DNA from 3 places in the Comamonas sp. AG1104 genome. Region 3 is predicted to be linked to each of the others. Evidence: riboswitches for the same ligand, from Rfam matches in the RefSeq annotation. Region 3 holds a riboswitch; each other region holds the start of a gene.
What was found. A riboswitch is a leader RNA that binds a small molecule or an ion and turns the genes downstream of it on or off. The one in region 3 is predicted to bind glycine.
Positions count from the first base shown of each region.

Region 1: another riboswitch for glycine. It lies ahead of gcvT (glycine cleavage system aminomethyltransferase GcvT); the one in region 3 lies ahead of DFO48_RS20320 (trimeric intracellular cation channel family protein).
Region 2: another riboswitch for glycine. It lies ahead of DFO48_RS07120 (D-amino acid dehydrogenase); the one in region 3 lies ahead of DFO48_RS20320 (trimeric intracellular cation channel family protein).

Region 1 is NZ_QQAS01000001.1:618,775-623,130, forward strand. It holds gene DFO48_RS02700 (hypothetical protein) at 1-289, opposite strand, end outside; gene gcvH (glycine cleavage system protein GcvH) at 337-711, opposite strand; gene gcvT (glycine cleavage system aminomethyltransferase GcvT) at 834-1,970, opposite strand; glycine riboswitch at 2,035-2,160, opposite strand; glycine riboswitch at 2,180-2,289, opposite strand; gene DFO48_RS02715 (energy transducer TonB) at 2,378-2,956, opposite strand; gene DFO48_RS02720 (MBL fold metallo-hydrolase) at 2,970-4,052, opposite strand; gene DFO48_RS02725 (hypothetical protein) at 4,202-4,356, shown strand, end outside.
Region 2 is NZ_QQAS01000002.1:543,551-547,906, reverse strand. It holds gene DFO48_RS07125 (amino acid permease) at 1-1,096, opposite strand, end outside; glycine riboswitch at 1,640-1,739, shown strand; gene DFO48_RS07120 (D-amino acid dehydrogenase) at 1,911-3,179, shown strand; gene DFO48_RS07115 (DMT family transporter) at 3,335-4,267, opposite strand.
Region 3 is NZ_QQAS01000007.1:239,096-243,451, forward strand. It holds gene mnmC (FAD-dependent 5-carboxymethylaminomethyl-2-thiouridine(34) oxidoreductase MnmC) at 1-1,418, opposite strand, end outside; gene DFO48_RS20320 (trimeric intracellular cation channel family protein) at 1,582-2,247, opposite strand; glycine riboswitch at 2,300-2,419, opposite strand; glycine riboswitch at 2,433-2,525, opposite strand; gene DFO48_RS20325 (hypothetical protein) at 2,901-3,290, shown strand; gene DFO48_RS20335 (glycosyltransferase family 39 protein) at 4,047-4,356, opposite strand, start outside.

The sequences.
Region 1 (4,356 bases), on a different contig from region 3:
CCTTGGCAGCTTCGTCTTGAGCCAGCATGTCCTGGGGCACGGGCAGATCCCAGTCGCTCAGTTGCTGACGCAGAAAGCGCAGCGCCTTGGCGGGCTTGCCGCCCGTCTGCTCCTGGTACCACTCTTCAAGTGCGGCCAGCGTGTCGCTGCCATCATCGTTGCCGAAGGGGCTGAAGTCGTCACCGCAGTCGTAATAGAAGTCCTGGGCCGCGATGCGCGCAAAGGTCGGGTGGCTGGTCTCGCGGGCGAGACCGATGTCCGGATCGTCGAAATACAGAATGGTGCTCATGGCTGCATGCAAAAACGGCCTTCGCAATGCGAGGGCCGTTGATACGCTTAGTTGTCCTTGGCGAAGTCGTTGTAGGCGGTCTCTTCCATCAGAGCTTCGAGCTCGCCCACATTGCTCATCTTGACCTTGAAGAACCAGCCCGCGGCCAGTGGGTCGCTGTTGGCGAGAGACGGGTCATCGCGCAGGGCTTCGTTGACTTCGACGATCTCGCCGGTCACGGGCATGTAGACATCGGCAGCGGCCTTGACGGATTCGACCACGCCAGCCACATCGCCGGCCTTGAAGGAGGATCCCACGGCAGGCAGGTCCACAAACACCACATCGCCCAGCGCATCCTGTGCGTGTACGGTGATGCCGACGATGGCGGCATTGGTGTCAGCGGCGTTGATCCACTCGTGTTCTTTGGAATACTTGATGCTCATGGAAAGCTCCAGATGGGGGATTCAGGGGAATCGGGTGTTGTTTGAGAAAGGTCCAGTTCGCACTTTAGCGGTGTTCTGGCGGCTGTTTGGCAAAGTGGCCCGTCTCATGCACGGCGGCAGACCTAGCCGCGGTAGTAGCGGGTGGGAACGAATGGCGTGGCGACCACCTTCATGGGCACGGGCTTGCCGCGCACCATGGCGAAGATTTCCGTATCAATGGCGGCGTAGTCGGGCTCGACATAGGCCAGTGCCACGGGCTGGTTGAGCGTGGGGCTGAGCAGGCCGCTGGTGATGTGGCCGATATGCTGTCCGTCCATGTTTTCCAGCACGGCGGGCTCGCGCACGGGAATGCGCTCCAGCGCGATCAGGCCCACGCGCTTGCGGCGCAGCGACTGAGGGTTCTGCAATTGCTCCAGCACGATGGCCGCACCGGGAAAGCCGCCCTCGCGCTCGCCGCCGCTGCGGCGCACCTTCTGCATGGCCCAGTTCAGCGCGGCTTCCACCGGGGTGGTGCTGGTGTCTATGTCGTTGCCGTACAGGCAAAGTCCGGCTTCAAGGCGCAGCGAGTTGCGCGCGCCCAGACCGATGGGGGCCACCTCGGGCTGGGCCAGCAGAGCTTGGGCAAAGGCTTCGGCTGCTTCTCCGGGCAGGGAGATTTCAAAGCCGTCCTCGCCCGTATAGCCGCTGCGCGTGATGTAGAGCGCATGGCCTTGCCAGTCAAAGTGATTGCCGGTCATGAAGACCAGTTGCGTCACACCGGGAATCAGACGCGAGAGGGCCGCAGCGGCTTGCGGGCCTTGCAGGGCCAGCAGGGCGCGCTCGGGCAGTGGGACGACCTCGCAGCGGTTACCGATGCCGCTCTGGATATGGGTGATATCGGCCTCTTTGCAGGCGCCGTTGACGATGAGGAACAGATCATCGCCGCGATTGACGAACATCAGGTCGTCGAGAATGCCGCCTTGCTCATCGAGCAGCAGTCCGTAGCGCTGCTTGTGCAGGCCCAGGTCGATGACATCGACGGGCATCAGCGATTCGAGCGCGGCGGCGGCATCGGGGCCGCGCAACAGCAACTGGCCCATGTGCGAGACATCGAACAGGCCGGCGGCCTTGCGCGTGTGCAGATGCTCGGCCATCAGGCCTTGAGGGTATTGCACGGGCATGGAGTAGCCGGCAAACGGCACCATGCGGGCACCCAGTTTCTGGTGCAGGGCAAACAGCGGCGTGGAACGCAGATCGGAAGAAGTGGCAGCAGCAGTCACAGGCAAGCGCTCCGGTGGTCAAAACCAAATGAGTGGCCATGCATGACTGGGCCATGCTTGGCGGGCTTGCCCTGCTGTCCGCTTTACCTGAGAGATTCACTGTCTTTGCTTTCGCGGACAGTTTGCTCCTTCGGTGGATGCTGGCGCACATACGAAATGACGGCCTGCATCTCTCTCCAGCAAGGGACGCTGCAGGCTCGCACACCTTGCAGCGTTTGTCAGTCCTTTTGCCTGAGCGTTTTGACTCCGGGTGGGGGTCTGCGCCTTCGGCGGTGCAAGGCAGCTTCAAGCTGCAGGCACTCTCTCCTGACGTTGGCGATTCTAGCGGCGGGCAGGGTGCCTGCACCACCGCAATTAGTGGATTTTGGGGTTTTCGAGCACAGATCGCCGGGATTGGGCCTGTGCGCTCATCGTGTCTCGGTATTCAAGGATGGAGGCTCGGGGAGCTCAATCTCCTGGCGTGGAAACACCAACTGATAGGGCTGCTCGAAGCAGGCTGCCACGGGCTGGCCCTGGCGCATGCCGGGCTTGAACTTCCAGAGCTTGAGCGAGCGCATGATGGAATTCACGATGCGGGGATCGGCATCGGCAGGTTGATAGGCCACACGGCCGAGCTGACCCTGAGCCGTGACTTCCAGGCGGAAGACCACCGTGGTTTCCAGCCCGTTCGGAAACCAGTGGGCGCTGATGGAGGGCGTGGTGTGGCGGCGTGGCCGGGGTTGCTGATCGAGCTGGGCGGGGGGTGTGCAATCTGCATTGATCCAGGCGGGCCATTCCATGCTCTGTGACCGCTTGCGCTGCGTGTTCAATGACGGAGCCGGCGTCGGCTCCGGCCGCTCGGAAACCGTGCTCGGGGTGCCGGCATCCGGAGGCAGCTTGGGCTGACTGCCATCGGAGAGGTGGGAACAGGCACCGAGCAGCAAGGTGGCCAGGGCTGCGGCAAGGTGTGAAGTGCGCGAAATGTCCATGAGGGCATTGTCGGCCATGTCGGCAGCATTTTCAGGGTTGCGCAGGGCGCAGATCCAGTCCTTTGATATCGACCTCGGCACAGGCACGCCACCAGGCCGAGCCGGCATGCGGAGCGCTCAGGTCCAGGCGCTCGCCCATCATGGGCGTGGCGATCTCTATGCCGTGCTGCCTGCCCAGACTCAGAATTTGCTCGAAGGGATCCCACCAGGCATGCATGGCGAGGTTGAAAGTGCCGTTGTGTATGGGCAGCAGCCATTGGCCGCCGAGATCCCGGTGGGCTTGCATGGTCTGGGCCGGATGCATATGGACATAGGGCCAGTGGGCGTCGTAGGCTCCGGTCTCCATCAATGTGACATCGAAGGGGCCGAAGCGCCTGCCGATTTCGGCAAATCCGTCGAAGTAGCCGCCATCGCCGCTGAAGAAAACGCGCAGCGGCCTGTCGGCCTGGCGGTCTTCTATGGTCCAGGAAGACCAGAGCGTACGGTTGCCGTCTCGCAGGCTGCGCCCAGAGAAATGCTGGGCGGGCGTGGCCGTGAAACGCAGGCCGTCGACCTCGCTGCCCTGCCACCAGTCGTGCTGCACGATCTTGTCGGCCGGCACGCCCCAGGCCGCCAGTCTGTCTCCCACTCCCAAAGGGCAGAGAAAAACGCCTACCTTGGGCGCAAGCACTCGAATGGTGGCTCGGTCCAGGTGGTCGTAGTGGTCATGCGAGAGCAGCACGCCGCGCAAGGCAGGCAACTCGTCCAGGGCAATCGGCGGGGCATGAAAGCGCTTGGGGCCGGCAAACGATAGTGGGGAGGCACGCTCGGAAAACACCGGGTCCGTCAGCCACCAGCCGCCGCGCAGCTTCATCAGCAAGGTGGAATGGCCCAGGCGATACAGGCTGCGTTCGGGCGCGAGGTTCAGCTCGGCCGTGCTAAGCGGCAGCACGGGCAGCGCCTTGCCCGGCTCGGAATCGGCCGGCTTGTTGAAGAAGAACTTCCACAGCGTCCCGGCATCAGGCTTGGGGCCGTCAGCCGGACGTGGATACGTGTTGCGAAAGCGCCCGCCTGAATACTGAGGCGAGTCCTCGTAGTCGGCGATGGGGGTGGAGAGGCTTGGTTTGCGAAACAAGATCGGGCGCCTTAGTAAGACATTTGCCGCAGTTTGGGACGGTTTGCTGCGCTGCAAGAGCGAACTTGCAAGAGGCCGTATCGCGGCAACGGCCATTCGGGCACTGGCATGGGACCGATGCGACACTTGCTCGAGGAGGAGCAAGCACAATGAATCCCATGGTTCTGAATCTCGAAAATCTGCTGGCTGCCGGCAAGGACGGTGCCTTGCTGCGTTACACCCTGGGCAAGGCTTATGCCGATGAGGAGCTGATGGGCGTGGCGCGCGAGCATCTGCGCAAGGCCACGGCACTGGATGCCGAATA
Region 2 (4,356 bases), on a different contig from region 3:
CAACCAGCGTGCTGCCGATCAAGGCTACCAGCGGCACGCCGTTCTGGGTCAACCGGGAGAAGATGCGCGGCGCATTGCCCTCGGTCGCCATGTTGTAGAGCATGCGCGTGGCCGCATACATGCCCGAGTTGCCGGCCGACAGGACCGAGGTCAGGATCACCGCATTCATCACCGTGGCCGCCGACAGCAGGCCTGCGTGCTGGAACACCAGCGTGAACGGGCTCACGGCGATATCGGCCACATCGGTGCGCAGCAGTTGCGGATCGGTATAGGGAATCAGAAAGCCGATGACGACAATCGCCAGCACATAGAACAGCAGGATGCGCCAGAACACCTGGCGAATCGCACGCGGCACGTTCTCGCGCGGGTTCTCGGATTCTCCTGCCGCCACGCCCACCAGCTCTGTGCCCTGGAAGGAATAGGCCACGATCATGGCCACGCCCACAAAGGTCGCGAAATTGCCGACGAATGGCGCATCGCCCGTGGTCCAGTTCTCGAAACCGGGCACATGGCCGTTGCTGATGATGCCGAACAGAATCAGCACGCCGGTGATCAGAAAGGCCACCACGGCCAGCACCTTGATCAGCGCGAACCAATATTCGGCCTCGGCAAAGCCGCGCGCGGAAAACGCGTTCAGCCCCACCATCAGCAGCAGGAACAGGCCGCTCCATAGGATGCCTGGCACATTGGGAAACCAGTAGGCCATGACCAGTTGCGAGGCCACCAGGTCCACCGCCACCACCACAGCCCAGCTGAACCAGAAGTTCCAGCCCAGCGCAAAGCCGAAGCCGCGATCCACATAGCGCGAGGCATAGGTCGAGAAGGAACCGGCCACCGGCATGAAGGCAGCCAGCTCGCCCAGGCTGGTCATGATGTAGTACACCATGATGCCGATGAGCAGATAGGTGAGCACGGCTCCGCCCGGGCCGATCTGGGCAATGGCCGAGCCGGAGGCCACGAACAGGCCCGTGCCGATGGCGCCGCCAATGGCGATCATGCTCAGGTGGCGCTGCTTGAGCACCCGGTGCAAGCGGGGCTGCTTATCGTCACCATCGCCAGTCGGCGCGAGCTGCTGGCTTGAGTTGGGTTGGGACATAAATGTCTTGTTGTAATGGTTTGCGCCCATCCAGACAAAACACCCAACCATCCCGCAGGCGCTGCGACAGGCAACGCAAAAAGGCGACCATGACGGTCGCGGTCAACAAGGACAAAGGAACGAAGCCATGACAGCAGAACGCCATGGCGGATAGGCCAGTTGCATCCTGAATCGGCAGCCACCCCAGTCGGGCGCTTCAATGGCAAAGCGGTGATATCGCCGGGCCAATTGACAGGCAAAGACGATATTTTGCCCAAATACACCAACCTCCATAAGCCGCTGTGCCAATGCAGGGGCTGACTCTGGGGCTGCTCGGGCGTACTTGACAGAGCTTATTGCTATGAACTTAGAAGCACATTGCTATTGAATACATTCATTTTCAAAGGCAAAAAATCAATATTTCATTGAAGGATAAGCGGTAAGTGCTATCAAATATCGCAGACCCGACATGATCAGCCATGGCCGCCCCCTGACGCAGAACTCTAGTAAACCCGTATATCCAGGCGCCGCCGTTCTTCCTACATTTGCCCACAGGCTCTCAGCCCGGTGATGCCGAGAGAGACTGCAGCGCAAACTTGGCGCATGCAGCGCCGAAGGAGCAACCGCCCCGGAAACTCTCAGGCCAAAGGATCGGCATCGCTTTCACACACTCTGAAGAATGTCCGGACGTCATCGTCCGCCGGGCATACCGAAGGAGCAAGCGAGCAGCGCCGCAAGGCCCTGCCTCGTGAATCTCTCAGGTCCAGAACAGAGGGGGCGTCCGCTGCGCATGTTGCGCACGGGCTCCACCCTTGACGCATCTGGAATCTGAATCATGAAGACAATCGCCGTCATCGGCGGTGGCATCACGGGCGTGACCACCGCCTACGCCCTCGCACGCCGCGGATTTTCCGTCACCCTGTTCGAGAAGCAGCGCTATGCCGCCATGGAGACCTCGTTCGCCAATGGCGGCCAGCTCTCGGCCTCGAACGCCGAGGTCTGGACCCATTGGTCCACCATCGTCAAGGGCCTCAAGTGGATGCTCAAGAGCGATGCTCCGCTGCTGCTCAACCCCAAGCCCAGCTGGCACAAGATTTCCTGGTTCTGCCAGTTTCTCGCTGCCATCCCCCATTACGAGAAAAACACCGTGGAGACCGCCAGGCTGGCGATTGCGGCACGCGAGCACCTGTTTGACTGGGCAGCCAGCGAAGGCATTGACTTCGATCTGAAGCAAAAAGGCATCTTGCATATCTACCGCGACCGAGCAGGCTTTGAGCATGCGGGCAAGGTTTCCCAGTTGCTGGCCAAAGGCGGGCTGGAGCGCCGCGCCGTCACGCCCGATGAAATGAAGGCCATCGAGCCGACCCTGTCCGGAACCTTCTATGGCGGCTACTTCACCGAGAGCGACTCCACCGGCGACATCCACAAGTTCACCAGCGGCCTTGCCGCCGCCTGCGAGCGACTGGGCGTGCAATGCCGCTACGGTCAGGAAATCGTGTCGGTGGACAGCAATGGCAAGCAGGCCAGCGTGACCGTGCGCCAGGGTCTGGAAACCGAAACGTCGACCTTCGACGCCATGGTGGTCTGCGCAGGCACGGCCAGCCGCGCGCTGGCCGCCCAGCTCGGCGACAGCGTCAACATCTACCCGGTCAAGGGCTATTCCATCACGGTCAATCTGCCGGACGAAGCCAGCCGCGCCGCAGCTCCCTTGGTGAGCCTGCTGGACGACGAGACCAAGCTGGTCACCAGCCGCCTCGGCGAAGAGCGCTTCCGAGTTGCCGGTACGGCGGAGTTCAACGGCTACAACAAGGACATCCGCGCCGACCGCATCCGCCCGCTCATCGAATGGGTGCAGCAGTGCTTCCCGGGCGTCAGCACGCGCAGCGTCGTGCCCTGGGCGGGCCTGCGCCCCATGATGCCGGACATGCTGCCGCGCGTGGGCCCTGGCAACAAGCCCGGCGTGTTCTACAACACCGGCCACGGCCATCTGGGCTGGACCTTGTCGGCCGTCACCGCCGACATGGTCGGCGATGTCGTGCTGCAGTCCATGGGCAGCGCCAGCAGGCAGTCCCGGCCGGCCACGCTGACCACCGCCAGCGCCTGATAGCTAATTCAAGGAACTGCACCAACAAGCACGGCATCGCGCATCGTCGCTGCAGAAAGCTATTGATTCAGAAGCTTCTTGCGCTTTCTCATGTTTGATTTCAAAGACTTTTAGCTTTGAAAATGAGCACAGACAAGCGCAGGTAGCTCTTGAAATCAGAGCTGCAGACAGATCAGCACCAGGCCCAGCATCATCAGCGCCATGCCCAGCTTTTCCGTCAATGAGAGCTTCTCGCTGAACACCTTGCGCGAGACGATATAGCTGAACACCACCTCCACCATGCCCAGGGTGCGCACGGCAGCGGCCCCCTGCATGGCATAGGCGGTGAACCAGGCCAGCGATGCCGCAGCGCCCATGCTGCCGGCCAGCAGCGAGATGCGCCAGGCCTTGAAGATGGGACGCAGGCCCTGTTCATGGGTTCTGGCAATCCAGGCGCTCATGACGACAGACTGCATGGTCTGCGCGATCAGCACGCCCAAGGCCCCGGACAGCCAGGGCGAGCTCACGCCCAGTGTTGCGATCTCGACCGCGCCGCCGCGAAAGCCCACCGTGGCCAGCGCAAAACAGGCGCCGCAGATCAGCCCGTAGACCGAAGATTTGCTGGTCCAGGCCGAGAGCGTGAACAGTTGCCCGCGCGGCGGCAGCGACAGCATCAGCACGCCCACCGTGGCAAGCACCATGGCCAGCAGCGCCAGCCGGGTCGGCAACTCGTGCAGGAACATGGCGGCAAACAGTGCCACCTGCAGCACCTCGGTCTTGGACAGCGTGACCGCCACGGCAAAGTTGCGCTCCTTCATGGCCATGAGCAAGGCGACCGTGGCTGCGACCTGAAAGAGCGCACCAAGCGCAATCCAGCCCAGATAGGCGGCGCTGAACTTCGGCAGCACCAGGGAAGGATCGCCCAGCGCATACAGCGCCAGCAGATAGACGGCGGCGAACGGCAGGCCGTATAGAAAGCGCACCAGCGTGGCCGGCAGCGTACCGACCTGCGCCGTCAGCGAGCGCTGGGCTGTGTTGCGCACCGTCTGCGCCGCCGCCGCAAACAGCACCACTCCCACCCACAAATATTCCATTCCTATGCCCGACATGACACGCCTTCTCTTTCGTTAGCGCGCCAGCATAGCGCCGGCTGCCGGGCGGCGCTGACGTGATTCGTGCAGTGCACCCGCTTGAGCCA
Region 3 (4,356 bases):
ACCTGGCCGCGTATGGCTTGCAGCTCCCATTCCCCTGCTGCCAGGCCGCTGGCTTGCAACAAGGGCTTGGTGTCCGGGCCCAGGGCCAGCACCAGCATGGGGGCTTGAGCCAGGGTCTGGCCCTGGGCATCCAGCACTTGCCAGATGTTGTGCACTTCATCGCGCACCAGTCGTGAAGCTCGGGCATGGCCCTGCCAATGAATCCCGGGGACTTGCAGTAGCGCGCGCACCAGTTGTGCGGGGCGTACCCAGCCAGCCTGCTCATGCCAGACGGCGTGACTGTCTGCAGGCAGCTTTGCCGCAGCCAGCTGAGCCGGCAGCGCAGGCGCACTCCAGTGCAGGCCCCAGGGGCTGGTCTCGCTGCCGGGTTGCAACCATGACCTGGGCAGATGGGAAGGCTCGTTCAGGTCATGCTCGAGCACGCCGCCATGGGCCCAGTCCTGGGCTGGATGCAACTTTTGCGCTTGGCTCAGTTGCTGCAGATTTTGTAGCGTTGTGCGCACGCCGCTTCTGGACAGGCGAGACAGAACACTGTCATCGGGCGAAATATGCGGGCAAAACAAGCCGGCTGGCAGGCCTGATGCTCCTGCTGCAGGCTCGGCCGCCGCATCCAGCACCGTCACCTCCCAGCCGCGCCTGGCCAGACTGGCGGCAGCGGCGGCACCAGCCAGGCCCGCACCCAGCACCAGGCAGCGGCCGGCCTGGCCCACGGGCGCAGGCAGGCCGTCCGGGCGATGGCGCGGCTCCCATGCCGGGTTGTAGGCTGCATGCAGGTTATGGCGCTTGGGCGGCACGCCGGCGCGCTTCTTGACTTCGAAGCCCTGAGCCTTGAGTGCCTGGCGCACATGGCCGGCCACGCACCAGGTGGCCAGCTGTGTGCCCCGGCGGCAATGGCGGGCAATGTTCTTCATGGCATCTTCATCCCACATCTCGGGGTTGAGCTGGGGGGAGAAACCATCCAGATATACGCTGTCCGCTGTCATCTGCTGCTTGCGCAGCATGGTCCCGGCATCGCCTATATAGAGCGTCAGCAGCACCTGGCCGTTGTCAAACGAGAGGCGATGCACGCCGGGCAGCAGTCCCCACCATTGCTCGGCCAGTTGTTCGCCAAGCGGGCGCAGCTCCTCATCGGCCGGCAGAAATGCGAGCAGATCCTCGCGCGAGACAGGGTAGGCCTCCACCGAGACAAAATGCAGAATGCGCGGGCGTCTGGGGTCGGCTTTCCATGCCGCCCAGGTGACCAGGAAATTCAGGCCGAAGCCAAAGCCGGTTTCCAGAATGCGCCACTGCGCTGCATCGGCCCAGGCAACTGGCAGATCGCAGCCACCGAGAAAAACCTGGCGTGCCTGGTCGAGGCCGCCGAACTCGCTGTGATAGCGATCGCCGAATCTGGAGCTATAGGGGGTGCCATCCGGCATCCATGTGATCGGTTCAGACATGGAAAGTGAAACTACATAGGTAATGCATGGCGCAGTCTAGGTCAGAGCAGCCAGGCAAGGGCCGCCCCGCAGTGATGGCTGCCTCCCCCTCCTGCGTAGCAAGAGAGGGGGAAGGCGCGCAGCGCCACAGGGGGAGTCTCGATCACTCCCAGCGCTGCTGGTACGAAAAAACCGGCAGGCGCCATTTGAAACGAATGGCGGCCAGACGGAAGGCCAGACCGCCGGCAAAACACACGATGGTGCTGATATTGGGGCTGACATCCAGATAGCGCAGGCCCAGGAACATCAGGCATACGGACAGCGACACGCTGGCATACAGCTCGCGGCGGAACACCACGGGGACCTGGTTGCAGAGCACATCGCGCAAGATGCCGCCGCTGATGCCGGTAATCATGCCGGCCATGATGATGACGATGGTCGGGTAGCCCAGCTCCAGCGCGGTATTGCAGCCGATCAGCGAAAAGGCGATCAGTCCCATGGCGTCCAGCAGCAAAAACACCTGCTTGAGCCTGTGCATATGGCGTGCAATCACGGTGGTCAGCAAACCGAAGCTGATGACCAGATACACATATTCAGGGTGCTGGGTCCAGCCGATGGGGTAGTGGCCCAGCACCATGTCGCGGATGGTGCCGCCGCCCAGGGCAGTGACAAAGGCGATGACGACGACGCCGAAGATATCCATATTGCGCCGGCCAGCGGCGAGTGCGCCGGACATGGCTTCGGCGGTAATGGCCACCAGATAGATGACCAGCATGACGGTGAAGTTGGAGGCCTGGAACGAGTCCAGCAAAGAGACGGAAGGAAGCATGAAGGCACTTGAAAATAGACCAGCCACTCACATCGGCGGGAGTGTCCGGCTTGCCTCTCCCGCTGTCCTTTTACCTGAGAGTTGCGCATGAGCACCTTCGCGGTGGACATGCTTGCCCCTTCGGTGAGCCCTGCAGACTTGTGGTTGCGGGCTGCTCTCCAGTTGGCGATATCCGGGTCCTGTCAGACCCACCTGCGGTACTTATTGCCTGAGCGATTATGGGAGTTTGCGCCTTCGGCGGGAACCCTCGAAAGGCTCCGCTCTCCCGCGGGATGGGCGCGATTCTAGCTAGTTTCAGCGACTTTATTCGGGTTAATACCTGTATTGGTGTGTTTCTGCGGCTGCCAGCACGGGGTGCGGAGGGCCGGTCTGAATCTGCCATGGCGCGCACAGGCGCGCGTCTTCGTCTTCGTCTGTGAAACAGTCCGCCATAAAAAACGCATACGCACGACATCGAAGCCCAAAAAACGCAAAGCTCGTCGCAACGAAGGCCATTGCGCTTCGTTTGGCCAGCGCTGCGCCGCAACAAAGCATCCCCACGGCCATTTTTAAGACTCTTCTTATTTCGCTCGTTCGAGTCCGTTCCTAGCCTTGTTCATTCCAGATCAAACGGTCACTGCGAACCTCGGCGTTCGCGCAAGGCCGCAGCGTGTTTGCTCACGCGTGCAAAAGGGGATGGGATGCGATGGAGATTGGTTTCGCTCGGTGGAAAGACGGTTGAAGTGATTCCTGCAACCAGTGCGGGGCGCTCTGCTGATTTCTTTATCGACGGCACGAAATACGAACTCCAAACGATGAGCAACGTGGCCAACCAGACCTCCGATGGGCTCTCCAAATCGCTATCAAGCACGATCATGGATGCGCGAGGGCAGTCGGGCAACATCATCATTGATGCGCGTGGTCAGGCGGGAATGACGCCAGAGATTGCTGAACGGGGGATTGGGCGGGCATTTGGAAATGACAGCCGCAGTGGCTCGAAAATCCAGGGTGTGACGGTGATTACGTCGCAAGGTACTGTGTTTGTGCAGAGGGTTTCGCAATGATCAATGGTTATCCAACAGAGGAAGAGTTGCGAAATCGCATCACGAGGCAGCTGGGGTGGCGCGGACCAACGGATACTGTCGTCCTGTTATGGCATGGGTATTTAGCCGCTCTCTTGGAATGGGGGGTCATAGAGGTTCATTTGTATGACAGTTTGTCGAAGTTGCTTCCACCTATGGGCAGCAAAGAACAGAGTGAGTTATTCGCAGATGAACCACTAAGCCCCGAGCGAGAACGCGAGATAGACGAATATCTGCGTCAGAGCGAGAGTCTCAAAAGCTAGGTGCGTGCCGCGCAGAGCATCAATAGCAGCCAAGTCCGGGCAGGTCTGCGGGGTAACTTTGCTTACGCAAAATTAACTTAACGGTCTGCTTGGCAAAGTAGCCGCAGTCACTACGCTCGCGCTCCGTTTGGTACGGCTACCGCTGCGGACGCGGCCCTTGCGCCCTTGGTGTTTACCAAACCTCCGTTATGTATTGCGCCCCTTGTCCTGCGAGTGGGGCCCATGGCTCACTGCGTGTAGCCAAGAGCCACCCGCTTAAACATCCATATCTTGAGGAGATAGGCATTTGCATGGATGGAGATGTTCATAACAATTCGGTCTGCGCTAACAGCCATTAGCGGCTCTGCACCCTTACCCCGACACCTGTATACATACAAGCGGCTCTAGTGATGTGGTGGCCCTCTATCAGTCACTCGGCGGAGGCGTGCTTGGCTCGGATAAAAGCGAAGACTGAGGTTGATACAGGGTCGACTAATCAATGCACGATGGGAGAAGGTGCTGTGCAAGCGGTGTTAGGTGTGCAAAGCCAAACAGCGCGAGAACCCAGCTCAAGCATCGGTTTGATACCAGATAGCGATGGTGTCATCTGCTTCGCAGACTCGGGCTCTCCAACAACCCATACCCGGTGTTTGGTTGTGCACAAAGCATGGTTTGCATCCTGTTTTTCAAGGAGTAAATGGCTTGCGCTATTTGGAGAGAATGCTGCGGCATCCAGCAGTTCCTTCCTCCAGTTGTCGGACTTTGATGCTTTGGCGGCTTGCCAGTCATCGACGACCCAAGGGATC